2 linked regions of the Zobellia nedashkovskayae genome follow. The protein of the gene in region 1 interacts with the protein of each later gene in a pairwise test. Links are inferred from orthologs where the notes say so. Each region holds a gene or a part of one and is shown on either strand. Other genes may lie near its edges. The genes, in order: IWB64_RS06850 and def.

What was found.
Region 2: the proteins of IWB64_RS06850 (region 1) and def interact in binary tests that used the Escherichia coli proteins (3 or more experiments, as listed by UniProt). The link is inferred for Zobellia nedashkovskayae from one-to-one orthologs.

The regions. Positions count from the first base shown.
Region 1 is NZ_JADDXR010000002.1:1,598,901-1,608,958, forward strand. The notes cover bases 1,864-4,683. They hold IWB64_RS06850 (aspartate-semialdehyde dehydrogenase), read left to right. Parts: upstream 1,864-2,688; coding sequence 2,689-3,678; downstream 3,679-4,683. Other genes in these bases: alr (alanine racemase), read left to right, coding at 1,864-1,975; mscL (large conductance mechanosensitive channel protein MscL), read left to right, coding at 2,074-2,478; IWB64_RS06855 (prolyl oligopeptidase family serine peptidase), read left to right, coding at 3,777-4,683. Also shown: IWB64_RS06830 (hypothetical protein), read right to left, coding at 1-61; IWB64_RS06835 (thymidine kinase), read left to right, coding at 229-873; more of alr, read left to right, coding at 866-1,863; more of IWB64_RS06855, read left to right, coding at 4,684-5,906; IWB64_RS06860 (ABC transporter ATP-binding protein), read left to right, coding at 6,001-6,981; alternative ribosome rescue aminoacyl-tRNA hydrolase ArfB, read left to right, coding at 6,985-7,389; IWB64_RS06870 (TonB-dependent receptor domain-containing protein), read right to left, coding at 7,453-9,927; IWB64_RS06875 (AraC family transcriptional regulator), read right to left, coding at 10,003-10,058.
Region 2 is NZ_JADDXR010000002.1:132,661-149,802, reverse strand. What follows is about bases 6,551-9,468. They hold def (peptide deformylase), read left to right. Parts: upstream 6,551-7,673; coding sequence 7,674-8,264; downstream 8,265-9,468. Other genes in these bases: IWB64_RS00615 (BLUF domain-containing protein), read left to right, coding at 8,980-9,423; IWB64_RS00620 (DUF5606 family protein), read left to right, coding at 8,325-8,744; ruvX (Holliday junction resolvase RuvX), read left to right, coding at 7,263-7,673; IWB64_RS00635 (2,3,4,5-tetrahydropyridine-2,6-dicarboxylate N-succinyltransferase), read right to left, coding at 6,551-7,064. In the rest of the region: IWB64_RS00665 (CCA tRNA nucleotidyltransferase), read right to left, coding at 1-677; IWB64_RS00660 (L-threonylcarbamoyladenylate synthase), read right to left, coding at 752-1,321; IWB64_RS20570 (glycosyltransferase), read right to left, coding at 1,331-3,187; IWB64_RS00650 (glycosyltransferase family 4 protein), read right to left, coding at 3,187-4,299; IWB64_RS00645 (glycosyltransferase), read right to left, coding at 4,374-5,177; IWB64_RS00640 (glycosyltransferase family 2 protein), read right to left, coding at 5,340-6,152; more of IWB64_RS00635, read right to left, coding at 6,249-6,550; IWB64_RS00610 (PAS domain-containing sensor histidine kinase), read left to right, coding at 9,779-10,867; IWB64_RS00605 (response regulator), read left to right, coding at 10,888-11,274; IWB64_RS00600 (family 20 glycosylhydrolase), read right to left, coding at 11,335-12,951; IWB64_RS00595 (GDSL-type esterase/lipase family protein), read right to left, coding at 12,987-13,625; IWB64_RS00590 (alpha/beta hydrolase), read right to left, coding at 13,626-14,507; IWB64_RS00585 (MIP/aquaporin family protein), read right to left, coding at 14,526-15,251; IWB64_RS00580 (DUF1569 domain-containing protein), read right to left, coding at 15,387-15,839; IWB64_RS00575 (hypothetical protein), read left to right, coding at 16,035-16,463; IWB64_RS00570 (efflux RND transporter periplasmic adaptor subunit), read left to right, coding at 16,606-17,142. UniProt on the Escherichia coli protein: Removes the formyl group from the N-terminal Met of newly synthesized proteins. Requires at least a dipeptide for an efficient rate of reaction. N-terminal L-methionine is a prerequisite for activity but the enzyme has broad specificity at other positions.

The sequences.
Region 1 (10,058 bases):
CACGAGCCGTGATAATATCAGTAGATAATTTTCGTAGCTCTTCCTTCAATTTTTTCTTCATCGGTCAATTTTTTCTAATTCTACCGGGTTGGGGTAAAAAAGGTATCTCTATCTTTGCTAACATTAAATTCTGAACTTTAGCGGAATGTTTTAATAAAAACAATGTATCCACTAAGGTTCTACAATATTAAGAACGAAAAACCCTATATTTTCGTCTAAAATTACAAAATGTTTCTCGAAAATACTGTTAATCATAAAGAACAATTCGGGTGGATAGAAGTCATCTGTGGTTCTATGTTCTCCGGTAAGACCGAAGAGTTAATCCGTAGGTTAAAACGTGCTCAGTTCGCCAAGCAAAAGGTTGAAATTTTTAAACCAACGGTAGATAATCGTTATGATGAGAACATGGTTGTATCTCATGATGCTAATGAAATACGTTCTACAGCTGTACCTGCAGCCGCCAATATCCGTATTCTAGGAGATACCTGCGATGTTGTTGGTATTGATGAAGCCCAGTTTTTTGATGATGAAATTGTTACTGTTTGTAACGATTTAGCCAACAAAGGAGTACGTGTTGTAGTAGCTGGTTTGGATATGGATTTTAAAGGAAATCCTTTTGGTCCTATGCCCGCATTAATGGCTACTGCAGAATATGTTACCAAAGTACATGCCATCTGTACACGTACTGGTAATTTAGCCAATTACAGTCATAGAAAGTCCAATAATGATAATTTGGTGTTATTAGGTGAAACGGAAGAGTACGAACCTTTGAGCCGTGGTGCATATTATAAGGCAAGATTGCAAGAAAAAGTAAAGCATTTAGAGGTGAAGAGTGAAGAAATAAAATCTAACGATAAGAAAATCGATGGCTAAAGCAGGTGAAACCGTTTTAGAAATAGACCTTTTGGCTCTAGAACATAATTACAGGTTTTTGAAATCAAGATTAGACCCTAAAACTAAATTTTTAGGGGTAGTGAAGGCATTTGCTTACGGAAGCGATTCTGTAGCGATTGTAAAAAAGCTAGAAGCTTTAGGAGCAGATTACTTTGCTGTTGCCTATGTAAGCGAAGGAGTTGCTTTGCGAGAAGCTGGAATAAAGACTCGGATTTTAGTGTTACACCCGTTACCGGTAAGTTTTGATAATCTGGTGGCTTATAATCTTGAGCCCAATATTTATTCGCCTAAAATATTGACCAATTTTCTACAGGTCGCCCAAAATAAGGGATTAAAACAATACCCTATTCACTTAAAATTCAATACAGGCCTCAATAGGTTGGGTTTTGTAGAAAGTGAGATAGATGTCTTAACAGGTGTATTGGAGAATCAAGATGAAATCAAGGTCGTTTCTGTTTTTTCACATTTAGCAGCATCCGAAGATTTAAAAGAGCAGGAGTTTACCGAAAACCAGATTGCGACTTTCGAACACCTTACCAAGGAGCTTCTTCCCAAATTAAAGCATACACCTATGCTTCATTTGTTAAATACCTCTGGTGTCATCAATTATGCAAAGGCTCAATATGATATGGTACGATGTGGAATTGGACTTTATGGATTTGGAAACGAAGCAGCTATAGATGCCCAGCTTAAGCCTACGGCAACACTAAAAACCGTTATTTCTCAGATCCATATAATTGATAAAGGTCAAAGTATTGGGTATAACCGAGCCTACAAGGCAGAAGAGGCTGTTGTAACGGCTACTTTGCCAATTGGTCATGCAGATGGCATTGGAAGACAATATGGTAACGGAAAAGCATATGTAACCATCAACGGAAAAAAGGCGCCAATTGTAGGAAATGTTTGCATGGATATGATCATGGTAAACGTTACTGGAATTGATTGTAAAGAGGGTGATGAGGTCATTGTTTTCGGTACTAGTCCAACTGCCGAAGAGTTTGCGAGCGGTGCTAAAACTATCTCGTATGAAATACTAACTGGTATATCGCAAAGGGTCGCTCGCGTGGTTGTTGATAATTAAAACCAGGGGCATCACGCCATAATTAATCCTTTTTTTGTTAATTTGCAGTGCATTAAGTTGCGCCATTAATTAAATAACCATTATAAACACTAATTATCATGTTAAAAGAATTTAAGAATTTTATTATGACGGGCAACGTCATTGATTTCGCTGTTGCAGTTATTATGGCTACCGCTCTTGGGCTAGTTATAAACGGCTTTGTAGCGGATATGATTATGCCGATTGTAGGTCACTTTGCAGGAGGTATTGATTTTTCAGCAATGGCTATTACACTTGACCCAGCTGTTATTGCTGCAGATGGTACAGTTACTACACCTGCAAACCAAATACGTTACGGTGCATGGATTAATAGCATCATTAACCTTATCATTGTTGGATTTGTAATGTTCTTAATGGTTAAAGCTTACAACAAAACAAAAGCTCCAGAGCCAGAAGCTGCTCCAGCAGGTCCTTCTCAAGAAGACTTATTGGCTGAAATTAGAGACTTGCTTAAAAAGCAATAAGAATAAAGGTTTTCCTAGTTTTTAGGGAATACCACCGCTGCACTGCAGTTTAGTCTTAAAACCGTCATTGAAGTTCGCAACTTCTTTGACGGTTCTTTTTTGCTTGATTGTTTTATTTATAACAATTTGTTAAATAATGATGATACGGATTTAAAATGCTTGTCAAGTCAATAGGGTTGCACTACATTTGTGCTTCTAAATTATTTAAAGATGAAAGTAGCCGTTGTAGGTGCCACCGGTATGGTTGGCGAGGTGATGCTCAAAGTATTGAGCGAACGTAATTTTCCAGTTACGGAATTGCTATTGGTAGCTTCTGAGCGTTCAGTAGGTAAGAAACTCTCTTATAAAGACAAAGAATATACAATCATAGGTTTGGCTGATGCCGTAGCTGCAAAGCCGGATATTGCTATATTTTCTGCTGGAGGTGATACTTCATTGGAATGGGCTCCTAAATTTGCAGAAGCAGGAACTACAGTTGTAGATAATTCTTCTGCTTGGAGAATGGATCCGACCAAAAAATTGGTGGTTCCTGAAATAAACGCAGGTGAATTAACCAAAGAAGATAAAATTATAGCTAACCCCAACTGTTCTACTATTCAGTTGGTAATGGCGCTTGCTCCATTACACAAGAAATATAAGATGAAACGTGTGGTTATCTCTACATACCAATCGGTATCAGGAACAGGTGTCAAGGCTGTACGTCAATTAGAGAACGAGATGGCTGGGGTACAAGGTGAAATGGCCTACCCTTATCCTATCAATAGAAATGCATTGCCACATTGTGATGTTTTCTTAGAAAATGGATATACTAAAGAGGAAATGAAGTTGGCACGTGAGCCACAAAAAATATTCAATGACCGTAGTTTTTCTATAAGTGCAACGGCAGTTCGTATTCCTACTGCAGGTGGTCATTCAGAATCTGTAAATGTTGAATTTGAAAACGACTTTGATCTAAACGAAGTTCGCAGAATGTTGAATGATACTCTTGGTGTTACTGTTCAGGATAATCCAGATACGAATACGTACCCAATGCCAATCTATGCACATGACAAAGATGAAGTTTTTGTAGGACGTATTCGTAGAGATGAGTCGCAACGTAATACTTTAAACATGTGGATCGTTGCAGACAACCTTCGTAAAGGGGCTGCTACAAATGCAGTACAGATTGCTGAGTATCTTCTAGAAAACCGTTTGGTATAAAAATCATATACTTTCTAAATTTTTAGTTAAAACCTATGCTGTGCAATGCCGGCATAGGTTTTTTTATGGTACTTTTAGCGAATTTCAATCGTTAAATCATGAAGAAATACCTTGTATTATTTTCATTGGGGGCAAGTATTTTTGCCTGCAAATCACAACCAAAAACAGAGACGAGCATTGTGAATTACCCTATAACCCATAAATCAGAGATTGTTGATACTTATTTTGAGATTCCCGTAGCAGATCCATATCGTTGGTTAGAAGATGATATGAGCGAAGAAACCGGTGCATGGGTAAAAGCACAGAATGAGGTTACTTTTAATTATCTGGAAAAAATTCCGTTTCGCGAGGCGCTTAAACAGAGGTTGGAGAAGCTGTGGAATTATGAAAAATTAGGTTCTCCTTTTAAAGAAGGTAATTACACCTATTTCTATAAAAATAATGGTTTACAAAATCAGTATGTCATCTATAGAAAGCAAGGTGAAGGTAGCGAAGAGGTTTTCTTAGACCCGAATACCTTTTCCGAAGATGGAACTACATCTCTAGCCGGATTAAGTTTTACCAAAGATGGTTCGCTTGCTGCGTATTTGATATCAGAAGGAGGTAGCGATTGGCGAAAGGCCATTGTTATAAATGCCCAAACCAAGGAAGTAGTTGAAGATACGCTTACCGATATTAAGTTCAGCGGAATTTCATGGAAAGGAAATGAAGGGTTTTATTATTCTAGCTATGATAAGCCGGAAGGAAGCGAGCTCTCTGCAAAGACCGATCAGCACAAAGTGTATTACCACAAATTAGGTACTTCTCAAAAAGAAGACCAATTGGTATATGGGGGAGTAGATGCTGAGAAGCACAGATATATAGGTGCATCGGTATCTGAAGATGAACGTTATTTGCAAATTTCTGCAGCTGTTTCAACTTCAGGAAACAAGTTGTTCATTAAAGACCTTTCAAAGAAAGATAGTCCGCTAGTTCCTATAATTGAGGATACGGATTCTGACAATTATATTATCGAAAACGAAGGTTCAAAACTTTATATCGTTACCAACAGAAATGCTCCAAATAAAAGGATTGTTACGGTTAATGCTGATAATCCAGCTGAGGAAAATTGGGTAGATTTTATCCCAGAAACCGAAAACGTATTAACGGCTGGTGCGGGCGGTGGTTATTTCTTTGCTGAATATATGGTAGACGCCATCAGTAAGGTGCTTCAGTATGATTACGAAGGAAATCTAATTCGTGAAGTTAGACTTCCTGGTGTGGGGAGTGCATCAGGTTTTGGGGGCAAAAAAGAGAATAAGGAATTTTATTTTTCTTTTACCAATTATATCATTCCCGGTTCATCCTTTAAATACAATGTAGAAACTGGTGAATACACATCGTATTGGAAGCCTAGTATAGATTTTAATTCCGATGATTATGAATCTAATCAGTTTTTTTATACCTCAAAGGATGGTACTAAGGTTCCTATGATTATTACGCATAAAAAAGGACTGGAACTCAATGGTAAAAACCCAACTATCTTATATGGTTATGGTGGTTTCAACATCAGTTTAACACCTGCATTTAGTATTGCGAATGCTGTTTGGCTTGAGCAAGGTGGGATTTACGCTGTACCTAATTTAAGAGGTGGTGGTGAATACGGTAAAAAATGGCATGATGCCGGTACTAAAATGCAAAAACAAAATGTTTTTGATGATTTTATTGCCGCTGCTGAATACTTAATTGATAATAAGTATACTTCTTCTGATTATCTAGCCGTTCGTGGTGGTAGTAATGGCGGACTTTTAGTTGGTGCTACTATGACACAAAGACCAGACCTTATGAAGGTGGCTTTGCCTGCTGTTGGAGTTTTAGATATGTTACGTTATCATACTTTTACCGCTGGCGCAGGATGGGCCTATGATTATGGTACATCCGAAGATAGCAAGGAGATGTTTGAATACTTAAAGGGGTATTCACCCGTTCATACTATCAAGGAAGGTGTGGAGTATCCGGCTACTTTGGTTACCACAGGAGATCACGATGATCGTGTGGTACCAGCACATAGTTTTAAGTTTGCAGCAGAACTGCAAGACAAACAATCGGGAAAAAATCCTACCTTGATTCGAATAGAGACCAATGCAGGTCACGGAGCAGGTACACCGGTAAGTAAGACCATTGAACAGTACGCAGATATTTTTGCGTTTACATTGTACAACATGGGGTTTGAAAAACTACCGTATTAATCTCAGTTCAAGGTAATAATGCTTTATTAAGAAAAATTAAATACCGATTTGACTTTTTTAGTATAAAGTCTTCCGGTTTATAGAACACTAATATATGTTACAAGTAGATCATGTGTCTTTTAACTATGAAGATGGTGTTTCCATATTGGAAAACATCAACCTAAAAGTGGCCAAAGGCGAACATGTATCCATTATAGGCGAAAGCGGTTGTGGAAAAAGTACGCTCTTAAAAATTATTTACGGACTCTTACATATTGAAGTTGGCGAAGTATATTGGAATGAAAACCAAGTTTTAGGCCCTCTTCATAATTTGGTGCCGGGTGAGCCGTACATGAAGTATCTCTCGCAAGATTTTGATTTGATGCCTTTTACTACGGTAGAAGAGAACATTAGCCAATTTTTGTCCGTTTTTGAACCCGAAGAGTTGAAAGAGCGCACGTTTGAACTTTTGGAGATGATCGAGATGACCAAATTTGCCAAAACAAAAGTGAAGTTGTTGAGTCGTGGGCAACAGCAACGTGTTGCATTGGCAAGAGTATTGGCGCAAGAGCCCAAAGTATTATTGTTAGATGAACCCTTTAGTAATATTGACAATTTTAGAAAGAACAGTTTACGCCGTAATCTTTTTGGTTATCTAAGGCGTCAAAAAATAACCGTACTAACGGCTACACATGATCATATGGATATGCTTCCGTTTGCAGATAGAGTAGTCGTGCTTAAAGATAAGTTCATTGTTGCTAAGGATAGTCCTAAAAACCTTTATGAGCATCCTAAAGATCTCTATGTAGCTTCTCTTTTCGGCGAAGCCAATAAAATTCCTATAAATATTGTAAAATCATATGCAGATACTAAAAGACGTATTATCGTTTATGCGCATGAGTTTAAGGTTTCAGGTAAATCCGGTTTAGAGGTTGTTGTAAAAGGAGCCTATTATATGGGAAGCCATTTTATGATTGTTGGTGTTTACGAGGGGGAAGATATTTATTTTCATCATGATAAGCCTCTAGAAGTTGGGAAAGTGATTTATCTAAATATTTCCATTGAGACTATTAACCAACGTATGGGAGATTCTTGAGTTATGAATAAATCCCAACTGCTTCAAGAATTGAATTTCAAGGCTGTTAGAAGCAGTGGTGCCGGTGGTCAGCATGTAAATAAAGTATCTACAAAAATAGATCTTAGCTTTTCTGTTGAAGACTCTAATGGACTTACCAATACGGAGAAAGAGCGTATTCATAGAAAAATAGGCCATAGGCTTACTAAAGAAGGCGTTTTACAAATGCAGTGTGATGAAAGTCGAAGTCAGCACCGAAATAAGGATTTGGCCATTGCCCGTTTTTTGAACCTCATAGAAGATGCGCTAAAGGTTAAAAAGAAACGTCGCAAAACAAAACCGTCAAGATCATCTATTGAAAAACGGTTGAAGCACAAAAAGAAGAACGCACAGAAAAAGACAAATAGAGGAAAGCCCCAACTCGATTAAAAATCATTGGGGCTTTCTTGTCCGGGATTTGGTCCCTATACTCAACTAAACATCAACTAGTTTTTAGAATTCTTGTTTACCAAATTCACTATCAATGAATTTGGATTTATTCTTGTTCTTATTGAAATTATATGATAGGTTCAATAACACCATATCTACCTCATACACATAATTTGTAGTGGTAAAAAATTCACCTTCGCGGTAGGTTGTAATACGTTGTTCATTCGTGTCCAATAACCCCATATCTATATTTTGCCATTGCAAAGTAGCCGTTAAGCGGTTATCTAAAAACGACTTTTTAAAGGTTAGGTTAGGCGAATAAAAACGGGAATCTTCACCTTGTGCCGTAACTCTTTCTGAGAGGTAATTGAATGTAAATTGTAAAGAAGCGGTTTCTGAAAAAGTATAGGTGCTGTTCGCATTTATAGAATACACAAAGGAGTTGCTGTCTACATCACGACCATCATATTCACCGTCAATGGAATAATTATAAAGGTTTGTCCCAATAAAATTGGACCAGTTTTCGGTAGCTTTTAGCTGGGTACCTATCTCCAATCCTATTGATTTTGCATTACCTACGTTAGAGTAAATTCGGTTTAGAATCGTATCGTTGTAGATTGTGTTTACTCTATTTACCAAGTTTTTGGTATCACGATAGTAGGCCGTGGCAAAAACAGAATTTCCACTATCAAAATTTTTACTGATACCCACTTCAAACAAGTCTATAAATTCAGGTTTTAGGGTTGGATCTCCTTGTTCTAAAGTTTCTGAGTGCTCGCGTTCTGGAAAAGGATTCATTTTAAAGGTTGCCGTACGCTCCACTCTTTTGCTGTAAGCCGCTTTTAACTTTATATTGTTCTCAAAAGTATATTGAACCGATGCCGATGGAAACGGTTTTACATAATCGTAAGCATAGGTAGTATCAATAAGACCTTGCTTGTCACGAAGGTCAAGTTCGCGGTCCATAGCTTCAATACGTACCCCTGCTGCATATTCCCATTTATCCTTAGCACCCGTTAATTGCACATAACCGGAATGAATACTTCTCTGAAGGTCTACTTCACTTGAAAATTCCGGAACAAGTTCAAATGCACCACCAGTTATATCATCTTTTCTCTCGTAAACAAAATCACCTGTATGGTCTAGGTTTCGGTATTGGTAGCCTGTTTCTAATTGACCAATTGCAAATGGTTTCCAAGCATAATCTAAGGAGAGGCGAATACCGTTCAGTGGGTTGTCATTAGTATTATATTCTTGTTGGTATATTATGTTTCTATCAGGTTCCCCTAAGTTATCACTTTCCGTAGGGCCGCCCAACAATGTGTATTCGTATAAAAATGAAGTTGATAGTTTGGACGTGTTGTCAAAAACATGCGAATAGTCAAAGCTTCCCAATGCAAAATCGCTTTTTCTAGTTCTTAAATTATGATTGTAATACTGAAAGGTATAAAATCGTTCACCCCCAACGGCTGGGGTAATCCCATGGTTATCGTAATACACGATATCGGCTAGGCGGTCTTTTTTTCTTTTCCCCCCGTAAAACGCCAGTGAATAGGAGTTTTTATCATCTGGAGCATAATCAACAGTAAACCGTCCGCTATAATTAATTTCATCAAAACTACGTTCTCCACTAGAAGGGAATTGGGTGAGAGTATCATTTATGATTGTAAAAACATCACCTTCACGTCTACCTCCAAGGTCGTTACGTTGGTAACTGGCACCCATAGAGATATTCCAATCGCCTTTACGAATATTGTAAGTGGCATCTGCACCGTAACGTTGATGGGCTTTGTCATTGCCGTAGGTTTCAAAAGAAGGAAGTCCCCCTTTTATATTTACTTGGGCAAAAGTCCCGTCTGCAGCACCTTTTACGGTAATGATGTTCAGGATGCCTGCTTTACCTTCGGGGTCATATTTTGCAGAAGGTGCGGTAATCACTTCAACACGCTCTATGGCATTCGCAGGAAGCTGGTTCAATAAGTTAGAAGCATTGCCTTGAACCGGATTTCCGTTAAGTAGAACCACAAAACCCATACTACCACGAACACTAATTTCTCCCTGTCCATCAACACTTACGGATGGTATGTTTTTAACCACATCTGTGGCGCTACCACCAAGGCTGTTTTGGAACGATTTCGTGTCAAATACCTGTCGGTCTATTTTATTGATGACGGTTGCACGCTGGCCTTTTATGACTACTTCTTCTAATTGGGTACCTCCAATCGTAAGCATTATAGTGCCAAGGTCTACACTTTTTCTATTTTGTATTGTAATGTCCTTTATAGTGTTCGTCTCAAAGCCGATAAAAGAAGTTTCTAGGTAATACGTTCCGTTTTTAACGCCTTCAATTGTGAAGAAACCATTGAGGTCTGTAATAACGCCGGTAACTAGTTCGCCATTCTCTTGGTTAAAGATGGCTGCAGTTGCGTACTCTAGAGGATACTCATTAGCTCCGTCCGTAATTTTACCGGTAATTTGGGCCGATATTGATAGCGGAACCAAGCAAATTACTACTACTAATAAATGATAAAACTTCATGTTCAATAGGTTTGGTATTAATTAGGTGTCAAAAATACCCTTAACCCCTATTGAATTATGGTCTGTTTGAAAAAGTTAAGGTACGATCGCTACTTTTTTAAATTGTAATGGTGTTTGACCTTCGTGACGTT
Region 2 (17,142 bases), 1.5 Mb from region 1 along the record:
GAAAAGCCCAAAGATGGGACACTACTTTCTAAAATTTTATTTAGTTCATCTACAATACGCTCTTTGGAGATAATTGTAATACGCTCTTTATTATCCGTAATAGCTTGTAAAGAAGCCTCCTCAATCGTGAAATTTAGTTGAGTAGCAAAACGAATGGCGCGCATCATTCGCAACGGGTCATCAGAATACGTAATTCCTGGCTGCAGGGGCGTGCGAATAATTTTGTTCTCTAAATCAGAAATGCCATCAAAAGGGTCTAGCATTGCTCCGTAATTACTAGAATTCAATGAAATCGCTAAAGCATTGATGGTAAAATCGCGTCGGTTTTGGTCGTCTGCTAGAGTTCCATCTTCAACCACTGGTTTCCGACTATCTCTGTGGTAACTTTCTTTACGGGCACCTACAAACTCTAATTCAATATCGTCATGGCGTAACATAGCGGTCCCAAAATTTTTGAAAATACTAACTTTTGGTCTCCCATTTAGTAAAGATGCCACTTTTTTTGCCAGATCTATACCACTTCCTATAGCTACAATGTCTATATCTTTATGTGTTCCTCGTTCAAGTAGATAATCCCTGACGAACCCACCAATTACATAACAATCTACCCCAAGTTCATCCGCAGCTTGTGAAACGATTTTAAAAATAGGGTTGGCGAGCGCTTGTGTGTGGTTCAAAAGTTTAATTTTTAGACTCTAGGTTATGGATTATTGTCATCCTATAAAAACCTAAATATGTATTTTATTATAAATTAGTGCCGTATAACCTTGACCGTACCATCGTTACTCAGTTTTATAATGGCTGAGGGTACTGCGGATTTTTGTTCGGGCTGCAAATTTACCACATAGTCTACACCTTTTAAAATAACGGCGTCTATTTCATCAAAACTTTTGGGAGTTGGTCTTCCAGAAATATTAGAAGAAGTGGAAACTATAGGTTTCTTGAACTTATTAATTAAATATCTACAAAATTTATCCGATGCGACTCTAACGCCCAAAGTATTGTCGGCAGCAACTAGATTTTTCGCAACACCTTTAGGCTTATCGTAAATGATGGTAGTTGGTTTTGTAGAAAGGTCTATTATATCATAAGCCACTTCAGGAACCTCTTCAATCGTTCGTTCCAACATAGCATCATTGGCAACGAGACAGATAAGAGCCTTGCTGTCTTTTCTTTGTTTCAGGTCGTAGATTTTCTGCACAGCTACCTCGTTAGTTGCGTCACAACCTATTCCCCATACGGTATCTGTAGGGTAGAGAATAAGGCCACCGTTTTGTAGCACCTCTATGCATTTGTTGATTTCTGTATTCAGATTTTGCATATCAAAAAATTAGCGCTGTTTTCTAAGGCGTTTTAGTTCTTTGTAGCGCGAATAAACGCCAAGAGCATTCAGATAACAGATGATAACACCTTTTTTTCCATCTAGAATACCAAGCCTTAAAATGTAATGGTTTATAAATTTATATGAAGGTCTAACAATGAAGTGATAGGCATTAGGACTATAGTTTTTAGGGAGTTCTTCAATAGCCTTCATCTGACCGTATTTGACCATCTTACTTTTGTAGTCTTCGTAATTTTTATAGGAATAATGGATAAGTCTATTTTTCAATACATCTGACTTACCATTAACAACTAAGGTTTCATGAACAATACGGTCTTTTGTAAAATTGACTTTACTCTTCTTGAAAAGACGGTAATTTTTATCGCTTTGCCAGCCACTGTAACGTAGCTCTTCCTTTTTGAACATGAAGGTCCTGTAGAAATAGTATGCGGAAATTTCGTCATCATTTGTATTTACAGTTTCAATGACTTCAGCACGTAATTCGGGGGTTAGCCTTTCATCGGCATCTAAAAAAAGTATCCAGTCGTTTGACGCCTGTTCCATGGCGTATGCTTTTTGATCGGTGTAATTTTTGAATTCCCTTTGAATAAGTTTTACTCCAGAATGTGCTTTTATACGTTCCACAGTTCCATCCGTACTAAATGAATCTACAACTATAATTTCATCTGCAAAGTCAATATTTTCTAGAACGGCATCTATATGTTCAATCTCATTATAAGTAATTAGCAAAGCCGTAATATTATTTGTTTTTGGCTTTTTTGAAATCAGATAACTTTCAATTTTTTTAAGAATGTTATTTGCATTAAATGCGTTTTGAGCATACTCAAAACCGGTCTGGCCCATTTCCTCTCTGAGTTCGGGATTGGTTATTAGTTTTTCAACTTTATCAGCAAAGGCTTCTACGTCATTTACCTTGGTTAGATAACCTGTTTTTTCCTGTAATACAATTTCAGGATTACTACTTGTATCAAAAGCTACGACAGGTTTTTTACAGAGTGCAGCTTCTGCTAAAACATAGCCAAAGCCTTCCCATAAGGAGGAGAGAAGAAAAATATCGCCAGATGATATGAAGCTTTTAGGCTCTTCAATAAATCCTAAGAAAAGAACATCTTCGGTAACATTCAGTTCCTTTGCTTGTTGTTGCAACGTTTCCTTTAACCGGCCTTCGCCACCTATCAATAATTTAAAAGGAACTTGTCGTTTTTTGAGTTCGCTAGCCAGTAAAATTAAGAATTGTTGATTCTTTTGAGCCTCTAATCTACCCAAGTTGACCAATACGACCTCATTTTTGTTTTTGGAACTATATTGGGGTACTACTTCCTTGCTAAGAAATCCATCTATATCAATTCCATTGTAAATAACGGTAATGTTTTCTTTTGGAAACAGCGTTGGGTTATTGGATAGAACCGTGTTTTTAGTAGCTTCTGAATTAGCTAAAATATGCGTTACTACATTTTTAAAGTAGTAACGATTAAGAACAGAATCCTTAATAGGTATAGCACTACCCCTTCTGTAGATAATTTTTTCTGTACTCGCTTTTTTTGCAGCAAGTCCCGCTAATTTTAAATCACGAGAAAGATTGATGATAATGCAGCCCACCTGATGCTCTACAAGAATGTTTTTTATTTTATCGATTTTAGCCTGATTCAAAAAGCTTAGGTTACCAACCTTTAAACCAATAGTAGGCACTCCCGTGCCTTTTAACCTATTTAGAAGTTCACTTTTTTCATGCGTGATAACAAGAACCTGATGCCCTTTTTGGTGCATATACAGGCTGGTGTCAAAATGCCATTTTTCGCCACCGCCCCAGCTTTCTACACTATTAAAGAAACAGATAGTTCTCATTAAAGCATAGATTTATAAACCTTAAATAGGTTTTTAGCAACTTCTTCATCAGTAAAACGTTGTACATAAGTATAGCCTAAATCCGCTATACGTTTTCTTTCATCTTCGTTGTAATAAAGATTTTTGAACGCTTCTTGTAAGGCTTCTTCGCTAGATGGGTCTATGTATACCGAATTAGGTCCGCCTGCTTCGGGAAAACAATTTCCTTGTGAGGTTATTACGGGAATTTTACTAAACAATGCCTCAATAATAGGGATTCCAAAACCCTCGCAAAGCGAAGGATAACAGAAGATAGTTGCCATTTTGTATATCACGGCAAGTTCAGTAACAGAAACATTTTTTAAAAAGGAAACTTGATTCCCAAGGTTGTTTTCTTTGATGTAAGAATGAATTTTTTGAGCATATTTCTTTTCACCGCCTACTAATACCAGCTGATAGTCCGTGCCTTTAATAGCTTTTACGATAAGTAATGCGTTTTTTCTTTCTTGAAGTGTACCTACATTTAATATATACTGTTCAGGTAAGCTATATTTTTCACGAACCTTATCTTTTTCCGATTGCGGATATGCTTTCTTAAATGCTTGATTACAACCTTGATAAACAACTTCAATTTTAGAGTCTTCGGCTTTTAAATATTTTATGACGTCCCTTTTAGTCTGTTCGCTAATTGCAATAATTTTGTCCGCATTTTTTGCTGCATGTTTTGATTTTATCGAATAAATAATTCTATCAAAAAACGAGTAGTAATGAGGGTGACTAAAGAAAATAAGGTCGTGAACGGTAACTACGGTAGGTATGGCTCTTCGTTTTAATCCGGATGGTATCTCTCCCGAGAGACCATGGTATAAATTTATTCCATCTTTTTTAATCTGATTGGCCACAGGCCCTAAGCGCCAAATAGAAGATAATTTTTTCCAAAGCCCACTTTCTGGTAGTTTTACAACAATTTTGTCAAAGGAATCAAATCTTTTTTGAGATGAAACAGATGTAGTGTACAGATAAAATTGATCTATTGGGGTGAATTTCTTAAGAATTCGGATAACATCCCGTCCGTAATTACCTAGACCGGTATTGTTATGGAAAACTCTTTTTGCTTCGAAGCCAATTCTCATTTTTAAAATCTGTTTGATCGGGCAGCTAAAATAGCGTTTTTAGGTTTATTTAGTGTTTTACGGGCTATGCTTGTTTAATATAAACTTTCTAGACCGTGAAGACATTTTATGTGGTTAGCCTTTTTCTTTTGTTCTAAGAGTTCATTATTCTTTCTTACTCCCTCATCAGCATAGCTTCTTTTATGATGTAGATGATAAACAATGGCCTTATTTTTCATCGATTTTTTATGGAGTCCGTTCTCTTTCAAACGCCATTCTATATCATCATCTTCGCCAACCCCGGCTCTTACGTAATCTTCGTCAAAACCATTTACTGCAATTAAATGTTCTTTGCAAATCCCCCAATTACAACCTTTTAAGCCTTTTTCTTTTAAAGAGAGACTTAGTTTTGGGGAATAAATGGCATCTTTAAGTTTATCACTGTCTGAGTTAGCAAGAGCAAAAAGATCAAGCCCGGATAAGGATTTGTTTTTGAGAATTTGCATAGACTTTTTCTGGCCTAGCATTACACGTCTTCCCCAAAGGATATAGCCCATTTCGGCTTTATCTGCATATTGTTTGGCAAAATGTTTATGAGGTACACAGTCCCCATCTATAAAGACTAAAAAATCAGAATTTGAAGCTTTAATTGAAAGGTTTAGCATCATATTCTTACGGAATCCTAAATCTTCTTGCTGGTTTAAGTGTTGAATAATGAAAGGGTAGTGGTCTTTATTATCAACCATAAACCCTACCGTTTCAGGATTGTTATCATCTTCGGAAACAATAACCTCAAAATTTTTAAAACTCTGTTCGCCAAGCGCTTTCAGAATCAATTTTAGATTCTCCAAAGCCTTGTAATATGATATGATTATGGTGAGTTTTGGTTTACCTTTCATGCCTTTTTTCCGCGAAAGGGTAAAAATAAGCATACAAATCGATCAAAAGAAAATTGTTGCTATAAATTAAGAAATATAGGGGTAGAGCTAATACAAAATATGAAAAGCGACTATTTATAACAGTCTATTAAAGTCTTAGAGTAGATGTAAATCGAAAAAAAATTAAGCAGCTCTTTCCAAAATAGTACTGATAGGCGCTGTAGAAGTTCTAGTTTCTGTTTCTAAAGCTTTTAGGGCCTTATAATGTTCTACTACACCACGAGCGTGAATATAGGAAAGAACAAGTCCTTTAAATCCGTCAAATAAGCCAAGACGAATTATGTAACGGTTGAAAAACTTCCAAATAGGCTTAATCACAAGTTTGGCGTAAGAAAATCTTCTGCCTTTACGAAGCGATTCAATAGCCTTCATTCTTCCGTACTTTAAAATTTTACCTTTAAAATCAGAATAATCTTTATAAGAATAATGAATCAATCTAGTTTTTAACGTACCTGATTCCCCAATTACGTTAAGGGTTTCATGTACGATTTTGTCTTTGGCAAAAGCAACCTTGCTTTTCCGGAAAAGACGGTAGTTCTTATCGGTTTGGCAGCCGCTAAAAAATACCTTTTCGTCTTTGAACATAAAAGTTCGGTAAAACCAAAAGGCATTTTTCTTTGTGCCACTATTAATTGTATGCTGAATTTCGTTTTGAAGTTTTGGTGTCAAAACTTCGTCTGCATCTAGAAAAAGTACCCAATCATTAGAAGCTTGGCGCAAGGCAAAAGACTTCTGGTCGGTAAAATTTTCAAATGGTCTTTGAATAACTTTTACCTTTGGATGATTTTCTAAATATTCAAAAGTACCGTCCGTACTGTATGAATCAACCACAATAATTTCATCTGCAAATACCATAGATTCAATACATTTTTCAATGTACCCAATCTCATTATAGGTGATTATTAATGCTGAAATTTTTTCGCTTTGGCTGTTCATAAACTGGTAAATGTATAGAGCTGTGCTTTCGATTAACAAAACTATAACTATAAAAGCTATAAAAAAGTATACAAACCAATAAATTTCCTACAAAATTTAAACAGCAACGTCATATTCACGCAACGCATCGTTTAGAGAGGTCTTCTTATTTGTACTCTCTTTTCGTGTTCCGATAATCAAGGCACATGGCACCTGAAACTCACCGGCAGGAAATTTCTTTGTATAACTCCCTGGTATAACAACTGAACGTGCAGGAACCCTACCTTTAGTTTCAATTGGCTCATCTCCAGTAACATCTATAATTTTGGTTGATGCTGTAAGTACTACATTGGCACCTAAAACAGCTTCTTTTTCAACGCGAACACCTTCAACAACGATACATCTAGAACCAATAAATGCATTATCCTCAATAATAACAGGGGCCGCTTGTAATGGCTCAAGTACGCCACCTATTCCTACACCACCACTTAAGTGAACATTTTTTCCTATTTGAGCACAACTTCCTACAGTTGCCCAAGTATCTACCATTGTTCCTTCATCTACATAAGCACCTATATTTACATAGCTAGGCATTAAAATAGTACCGGCAGAGATATAAGCACCATGACGTGCAACGGCATTAGGTACCACACGAATACCTTTTTCTTTATAACCTCTTTTTAGTGGAATTTTATCATGATATTCAAAAATACCGGCTTCAAGTGTTTCCATTTTTTGAATAGGGAAATAAAGCACAACACCTTTCTTTACCCATTCGTTGATTTGCCAACCGTTTTCAGTTGGTTCAGCACAGCGCAGTTTACCTAGGTCTAGTAAGTTTACAACTTCTCTTATGGCTTCTTGAGTAGCAGCTTCTTTTAGAAGTTCTCTGTTTTCCCATGCATTTTCTATGGTTTTTCTTAACTCGGTCATTTTTCTATAGAATTATAGTGTTATGTACAGCGCAGATAGTGCGATGTATTCTAATCTTATGATTATTTGTCTGGAACAAATGATGTTTTTTGTATCCCTGTCCATTCAAGTACAAATATAAGAGTCAAATATGATTTGGGGTTTCAATTTTACGGTTATAACAATTTATAGGTTATTTTTGCAAAAAATAAATTAGTATTGGGAAGATTGTTGGCGTTAGATTATGGAAAGAAGAGAACAGGAATTGCCATTACAGATGAGTTACAGCTAATAGCATCAGGTTTAACCACTGTCCGTACTTTTGAGCTGATAGATTTTTTAAAGGAGTACACCGAAAAGGAAAATGTACAGAAATTCATTGTTGGTGAACCGCGCCAAATGGATAATACTCCAAGTGAGTCGGAAGCTTTAATAGCACCATTTTTAAATCGACTAAAAAAAGTTTTCCCTCACATACCAGTAGAACGTCATGATGAGCGTTTCACCTCAAAAATGGCATTTCAGACTATGATAGATAGCGGTCTAAAAAAGAAAAAGCGAAGAGATAAAGCATTGGTAGATGAAATTAGTGCTACGATTATTCTTCAAGCCTATTTAAATAAAATTTAGATGATATTACCAATTATCGCCTATGGCGATCCCGTATTGCGAAAGGTAGGCAATGAGTTGCCTAAAGAACATCCTAAGTTAAAAGAGTTGATTGAAAATATGTGGGAGACCATGTATAATGCCAATGGAGTTGGTTTGGCTGCTCCCCAAATAGGGTTGCCAGTGCGTCTGTTCTTGGTAGATACCACTCCTTTTTCAAAAGACGAAGACCTTTCTGAAGAAGATCAAAAGAAATTGGACGGTTTTAAAAAGGTATTCATCAATGCCTATATTGAAGAAGAGACGGGTGAAGAATGGCCTTTTAGCGAAGGGTGTCTTAGTATACCGGACATTCATGAAGACATTAAAAGAAAAGATACCGTCACAATTACTTACGTAGACGAGAATTTTAAAGAACATACGGAAACCTATGATGGTCTTTTAGCAAGGGTTATTCAACATGAATATGACCATATTGAAGGTATTTTGTTTACAGACAAGCTTTCGCCCTTAAAAAAACGCTTACTAAAAAGCAGGTTGAACAACATTTCTAAGGGAAACATCAGAGCAGATTATCGCATGCGTTTTCCTAACCAGAAAAAAGGACGTTAAAGTTTTATTGAAATCCGTTGAAAAGTGCAATATTTGCGCTCCTAAAATGTAAATTTTTATATGAGTTTAGATAAGATCTTATCCATTGGAGGAAAACCAGGCCTTTACAAACTGGTAACACAGACCCGTACTGGGTTTGTTGCGGAATCGCTTATTGACCAAAAACGTATTACTGTAGGTATGCGCAGTAACGTAAGCATTCTTTCTGAAATAGCAATTTATACATTAGATGAAGAATTGCCGTTAAGAGATGTATTTTTAAAAATACAGGTAAAAGAAAAAGGTGGTAAAACCTCAGTAGCCCACAAGGCAGAAAAAATTAAGTTGGAAGAATATTTCTTTGAAATATTACCTAACTACGATGAAGATAGAGTTTATGCAAGTGATATTAAAAAAGTGATGCAATGGTATAACATTCTTCATGAAAATAATATTACAGATTTTTCTGCAGACAAAGATGGTACTTCAGAAGAAGAATAAAGTCAACTTTCATAGGTTATGATGAATTAAAACCCTCTTTATGAGGGTTTTTTAATATGGTTTTTAAACTCAAAAGTGAGTCTGATGCTCTTGATTTTTAGTTTTTGTAAGATAAATCTTTAACATTGTAAAAGAATAAACTGTATGTAGTTCGATTGCAAGTTTTTCGATATCTATTTCATGATTTAATTACTAACTTAGTGATACCAAGACAACCAAACACATACCAAATTACATGTTCTGTTTAGTATATACCTCTATAGCAAATACTGATTTTAGCATTAAGGAAATTCAAGAAATGCTTGGAAAAGCACGAGAATTTAATAATCAAAATGGCATTACAGGATGTTTACTTTTTTTCAAAGAAAGGTTCATACAATACATTGAAGGCGAAGAAATTGTTGTAAGAGAACTTTTTGATAGAATTAAAAATGACGACAGACATTCTGAAGTTACGCTGATCTCAGAAAATAGAATTCATAATAGGGAATTTCTGATTTGGTATATGGCTTTTGAGCATTTAAAATCAGAAAATAGTGATCTTCAATATCTCAAATTGTTAGTGTCTACCTTTTTTGAAAGCCCTGAAAACTCCTTGTCTCCAAATCCAAGCTCACTAGAGTTTTGGAACGCTACTAAGTTGCTTCTATCTACGAAATATGCTAATAAAAGCGCATAAGAACCTTTAATTAGGTATAGTAACTAGAGAAAAGTTCTTTTCTCCTATTTATTTAAATAGCTTCTCTTAAAATTATGTAAGCCCTTTACTTCTTATTTAGAGTTTAAGATTAGTCGTCGCGTATCAATTCCAAACATTTTAATGAACCTTATTTTTTATGGGTATCATATTATATTAAACATCTGTTTTCTAGTAGTTTAAATAAAATAGATAAAAAGTCTTTTGTTTTTCGTCTATAGATAATTGTCATTCACCTTTAGTTTTCTCCTTTACAACTTTTTTCAGTTAATTTTTTTATAAACAACTATAAATTAGGAGTCTAAGTCCTCATTAATTTGTTTTAAATAAAAAAAATATGAAAAAATACGTAACCAAAATTAATAACGAATTAAAGAGTGCTTTCTTTGAAAATGCGCATTCTCCTTTTGTTATTCTGGATGATCAAATGAATTTCGTGGACGTTAACCATGCGTCTGTGACTACAATGGGTATTACCAAAGAAAGTTTTATTGGAAAAAATCTATTGGATGTATTTCCGTACCTAGAAGGTACAGATCGCTATGAATCTTACAAAGATGTGCTTAATACGGGAATTCCTGTTGCGTATGATGAACTTGCTTTTGCGAAAGGTAACCTTCATTATAAGTGGACATGTAGGGCATTTAAAGTAGGTGCATATCTTGGTATTTCTACACTGGATATTACAAATTTAAGTGACACTATAGATAAGTTAAAGAATGCGCAGAACTCTTTGGAAAGCGTTAATAATAATTTAATAAAATCTAACCGGGAATTGGAGGAGTTTTCCTATGTGGCGGCACATGATTTAAGAGCGCCACTCACAAATTTAAAAAGTCTATTCTCAATGTTTTTAAAGGCTGGCCCTGTAAGTGATGAAGTAGCACCTATAGTAGATAGCATGCAAAAGGTAACTAAAGTAATGTGCGATAAAATTACGGCTTTAAATAAAGTAATTGCAATGAAGTCTACTTTTAATGGTGTTCGTGAAGATGTAGTTTTTTCAGAGGTGGTGGCTAAGGTAAAAGCAGGTCTTTCTGACGATATTATAAAAAGTAGAACTATTATAAAAGAAGATTTTTCAAGCTGCTCAATTATCAATTATAACCCTATTCACATAGAGAGTATTATACAAAACCTTATGTCCAACTCTCTTAAGTACAGACACCCAAAACGGAAACCAATAATTAAGATATCAACTAAAGAAGTTAATGGTAGAATGCAACTGACTTTTAAGGATAATGGATTGGGCTTTGACCAAAGTGTGTCCAATAAAGTTTTTGGATTGTTTAAGAGGATGCATACTCATGTAGAGGGCCTAGGCATCGGGTTATATATTATTCACTCAATTGTTACTGAAAGTGGTGGTGAAATTGAAGTGGAAAGTCAAGTTAATAAAGGAACAGAGTTTAAGATTCAATTTTAGAAATAATAAAATCAACCAAAATGATAGATATACTAATTATTGAAGATGACGAAGTAACCAACTTTATATCAAAAACTAAGTTAAATAGCCTTGGATTTCAGAATATAGCAATTGTAACTAATGGTCAATTGGGAATAGACTATTTAAAGGGCAATGAATGTCCAGATTTAATTTTATTGGATATAAATATGCCCATTTTAGACGGCTGGGAGTTCTTGGAAGCTAAAAATGACATGGGTTTATGTCCAGATATTCCCATAGTAATAACCACTTCTTCAGGAAGGCCAGAAGATAGATACAAAGCATCCTTTTTTAAAGAAATTATCACCTATTTAGAAAAACCTGTAGATTTCAATGATTTGCGTACAGTGCTTCAGGGATTGGTGGAAAAAAAGCTTCAATGTTAAGTTGTAAAAGTTCCAATTTCAGGTTCACTTTACCGAACACTTCAATTGGAACTTAACAAATCAATCTTTCTGAATTTCTTTGTAGGTATATTTACTTTTCTTCCAATCTATTAATGGTGAAGGATAGTATTTTACATTCATTTGGTCTAGGAACGGTGCTTGATTGGCCAAACGGACTTTATATTTCTCCCAATCTCTGTTTTCTGGTGTAGACCAACTCAATTCGGCATAACCTATAGCACGTGGGAACGCAAGATATTCTAACTCATCTATATTGCTAATAGTTTCAGACCAAAGCGGTGCTTCAATACCTAAGATGTTTTCTAATGGAATACCTTCGTAGGTTTCTGGCGACCAAACGTAAGCTGTATCTGTTGGTATGTATCCTGCCCAATGCAACCCATGTTTTGAAAGGGTATCGTACTCCATGTCTAAATAAGCTTTCTTTGCGGGAGACATGATAATTTTCATTTCTTTTTTTACGGCTAGGTCCGCATTCTCTTTACTGGCCCAAAATTGAGATATGGAAGAAGAATCCATATCTGCTGTGGCAACTTCGTCCCATCCAATCATTCGCTTGCCATACTTTTGAACTATTTTTTCTACTTTCTCAACAAAATAGATATAGTCTTTTTTCTTGGTAACATGGCTTTCATCTCCTCCAATATGAAAATAAGGTCCTGGAGTGATTGCAGATATTTCTCTAACTACATCGTCAATAAATGCGTAAGTGGTATCTTTTCTTGTGTCAAATGTGCTGAAACCAACACGCATACCAGTGTAAAGTTTTACTTTTTTGCCATTTCCATTTAAAAAAGGGTATGCAACAGATGCTGCGTTCGTGTGTCCTGGCATATCAATTTCAGGTACAATCATCATGTGGCGTTCAGCTGCATAATTCACGATGGCAGTATATTCTTCTTGAGTATAAAAACCACCGGATTTTCCGCCAACTTCAGTACTACCACCAATTTCAGTAAGTTTTGGCCAAGACTTAATTTCTATTCGCCAGCCTTGATCATCCGATAGATGCAGATGAAGCACGTTGTATTTGTAATAGGCTAGAACATCTATATATTTCTTTACGTCTTCTACGCTAAAGAAATGACGGGCCACATCTAGCATGCTTCCACGGTATTCAAAAACAGGGTTGTCAATAATCTTACCTGTTGGTATGTTCCAAACTTTATATGCCGCAACAGTATCGTTAGGGATTTCAGGAATAATCTGGCGGATGGTCTGCACACCTCTAAATGCACCTGCCGCTGTATTTGAGTTTAGAATTATAGAATCTTTGGTAATATAAAGTTGGTAGGCTTCAGGAGCGTTTAACTCTAGACTGTCAGATTGATTGATATAAATTACACCTTCTCGTTCGGGAATTTCTTTAGCATTCACAGAAATGTCCAATGTTGTCTTAGCGTGAATTTTTTCAGAGAGAAATTTTCCCACTTCAGGAAAACCATCAGCATTTTCTGAAGTGTAGATGGCCGTAAATTTATCAAGCGCAAAACCTGAATTGGTAGGAACGACCTTCATGGGTAGTGGAATTAAGTTTTCCATGGCCAAATCTGTTTGTGGTAGGTTCAGGACGCGTTTCTTTTTCTCAGGTTCGCAAGAACATAAGGTTATAAAAATACAGCTGATAAACAATGCTTTGATCAAGTTAGATTTCATTTTTGGAATTTTTATTGTTTGGGATTACTTCTGGTCTAATTGACGTAATTTTTTAGTGTGGAGTACCATATTTCGTATCCTTTTGAATTCATATGTAGACCGTCTTCTACGAAAATATCTTTTTTCACCTTTCTTCCGTCAAGCATAGGCTTCCAAACATCAACATATTTTAACCGTCCGTCTGTTAGGGTCATTTTATCCATCTTACGGTTCAGTTTCTTATACTTTCTTCTCAGTTTCCATCTAGAGATACTGGGTTTAGCAGAGATGAGTATAATTTCGGTCTGTGGATTGTCCTTAAAAATAAGGTCACTTATTTCAGCAATGGTACTTATAATTTCTTTTGGTCTTTTTTTGCTTTGGATATCATTATCGCCTTCATAAATAAAAACTTTCTTAGGCTTGTAACGCAGAATAAGGTCATTGGTGAATTGAAGTAAATCTACAGCCTGTGAGCCTCCGAACCCTGAATTTATAACTTGATGTTCAGGAAACCGTTCTTGTAAATCTTTCCAAACTCGGATACTGGAACTACCTGTAAAGACAATACTTTCTTTTGAAGCATCATAAAGGGTGTCATATTTTTGACCAATAGCCTTTACTTCATTTGTAAACCCACTTTGTGCGTTTGAGATAAAGCTGGTAAGCAGGAAGATAATAAAATATACTTTCATTTATTCTGATTTTGAAGTTGTGGTAATTCCTTGTGAAACTGACCAATCATAGAAACGCTCGATCCAATTATCCGATGGTAAACCTTGTTCTTTCATTCCAAAACCATGACCACCTTTTGCGTACATATGTAACTCAGGTGTATGACCCGCCTTCATCCAGGAGTTATAAATTTCAATACTTCCCGGGGCAAGACCTAGTGGGTCATCACTAGCACAGATTATCAACATTTCCGGTGCATTTTCAGGAGCTTCTTGAACAGGGTAGGCACTCGTCCAAGCATAGACGGGAACAATAAAATTAGGACGGTCTTTTTCTGTGTAGTTATAGGCTACACCCATTGTTACAGCACCTCCGGCAGAAAAGCCCATAAAGCCTATTTTGTTTGGATCTAGTTGATGTTTTTCTGAGTTTTCTCTAACATAAGAAATAGCAGAAAGTCCATCGGCAACGGACAGTGGTAATACAGGGGCTACTCTTTCTACTATTCGGGCAGGATTGTTTTGTCCTTCATCACTAACTTCTTGTACGGCATCCTCACCAGTTGGTACAAGACGGTACTTTAAAACGAATGCGGTTATTCCCTTAGATGCAAGCCATTTAGCTACGTCTCTTCCTTCACTGTTAATACTATGCGCGTATAAAGCACCACCAGGAGCTATTATAACAGAGGTGCCATTAGGGTTTTTAGGTTGAAAAATTTGCAGGGTGGGAACGGACACATTAGTGACTACTTCTGTATTCCAAATTTTTGAGAAGTATTGCTTTTCTTCATGCGTCCATTTTATGGTCGTACTTTTTTCATAGGGTATTTCTATGAATTCTTGGGCGTGACCAATCTGAACGATTAGAAAGAAAATAAATACAAAGTCTAATTTTTTCATGAAATAATACTTTATTACTTAAACAGAAACAGCAAGATAAGCCAAAGCTGCAACAAAACCTCCAAACAAAGGAGCTACTACGGGAATCCAAGCATAGCCCCAGTCGCTGCTTCCTTTTCCTTTTAATGGTAAGATAGCATGTAACAATCGTGGACCAAAATCCCGCGCAGGATTAATAGCATAGCCTGTTGGGCCTCCTAAGCCAAAACCAATACCCATTACTAATAAAGCTACAGGAAGTGCATCTAACGAGCCAAGTGAAATAGCTTCTTCGCCAAATGAACCACCGGCAATAAAAAAGACACCAAAAACTAAAGTAAAGGCTCCAATAGCCTCTGTCATAAAATTCCAAAAAGGACTTCTAATGGCGGGGCCAGTGCAAAAGGTAGCTAAAATAGCTCCTTGGTCTTCGGTGGCATCGTAGTGTTTTTTATAAGTAAGCCAAACCATAAAGTTACCCATCATGGCACCTAAAACTTGGGCTAACATATAACCGGGTACTAGTCCCCAACTGAATTTTCCTGCTGTTGCTAACGCAAGGGTCACTGCAGGATTTAAATGGGCATGGCTAACATCTGCACTTACATAAACTCCTATAAAAACAGCAATACCCCATGCTAATGAAATACCCGTCCAGCCGGTATCAGGACCCTTGGTGCCTTTTAATACCAGATTAGCAACAACACCATTTCCAATAAGGATGAGCAAGGCTGTTCCTATAAATTCATAGAGGTAAACGATCATAGTTGAGTTATTTAGTTGGTTAAAAGATAGTAAAAAAACAAAATTTCCTGACTGTTGAGCGTGCAGGAAATGATTAAAATAAGTTCACAAAAAGTCTAATGGATTTATTTTAAAAGGCTTCCCTTAAAAAGGAGATCAAACATTAAATTGCTGAAGGTGGTGGTCCAAGTGCTTATAGAAAAGAACATTCCATTCTTGTGAGGTAAGTGGCCCAAAAGCATGAGATTCTTTATTTTGAAAATGTGCGGCACCCAGTTGCTGTGTCTTTTGTAGATGTGCAACCAGTTTTTGTTTTTCTAATTCAAAATCTCGTTCGTCGGTAATTAGAAACTCAGGAGCCGTACGGATATTTCTTTTATAAGGTTTAGGCCCCACAACCATTTTTTTAGCAATGAGTTTAATCATAAACTTTTTGAAACCCGTAGGTTTAGGATATTGATCCGTATAAGTCATGTCATAGGCAACGTTGCAGTGAGCCATCATTTGGCCTACACTCATTCTGCCCCATAAATTATTACTTTTTGAGTTGAGGTTATTAATGCGCGAAACTAGTTCGTTCACATCGGTTTGGTCAAATACATTTTTCATGTTGCCTATGGTTTTAGAGAGGACCTTAGTCTCAAAGGCCTGACGGAAAGATATTAAAAAAATGAACCTTTTTGTTCTCTTTTGATTGATATATTCAGGCAAGAATAACAATATGAAAAAAAATAAGGGAGTTAACAAACATTTAAGATGATACAGTTTGTGCACATTAAAGGTGTGCATTAGTTTTGCAGCCAGATGAAAAAATGCTTCTCAAAATATTTTTTATCTCTAGGTATACTTATTCTAGGCGTTTGCGGACAATTAATTGCAAATACAGCTTATAGCGCCCTCACAGATATAAGTATTGAGCATCAATCGGAAAGAAGTAACACTACCGTTCAGCCTGAACAGTATATTCCATCTGGTTTAAGGTCTTCGTCTTCTGAAAAGCAACGTAACAGTAAAATTGAAATTATTGACGAACAGGAGGAAGAGGAGGAAAGCGAGCCAACGCTATCCGAAAAACAATTAAAGGAGTATACTTCTTTACATTTACTTTCTACATTTTATCAAACAGGTTACTTTTTTCACCTGATTAAAAATCAATTTACTTTTTATCAGCATATTACTTACCTGTCTACTTATAAGACACTTCACCTTATGTTCAGCGTTCTACAGCTGTGATTTGAGGCTACGTTCGACAAATACTTCTGTCGGGCTTTTCTTTTTTAGTGCCGTGCGGAAAATAAGGCACTTTAAAAAATTACCTCAATGATGTTCCAAGAACATCTACATAAACCATTATCAAAACTAAAAATATTAAGTTATGAGAAGAATTTTCATGCTCATGAGCTTGTCTGTGTTGTTATTTCACTCAAGTTGTAAATCAGAAAAGAAACACAAAGAAGCAGAAACAAAGTTCCTGGTTACCAGTCCATTAAAAAAAGATACTGTTGTTACCAATGAATATGTTTGTCAAATACAATCTATTCAGCATATAGAATTGCGATCACAAGAAAGAGGTTTTCTACAAAAAGTATTTGTAGATGAGGGCCAGTTTGTAAAGAAGGGGCAATTGCTTTTTCAAATTATGCCTAAGCTTTATCAAGCAGAGCAACAAAAGGCAAAAGCAGAAGCAGAAGTTGCCAATATTGAATACCTAAACACAAAATCGTTAGCAGATAGTGATGTTGTTTCTCAGAATGAGTTGGCCATGGATAAGGCTAAGCTGGATAAAGCTAATGCAGAATTGGCCTTAGCACAAGTACATTTGGGCTTTACAGAGATACGAGCTCCCTTTGATGGTATAATTGACCGTTTTCTTGTGAGACCAGGTAGTCTTGTGGAAGAAGGAGAGTTACTT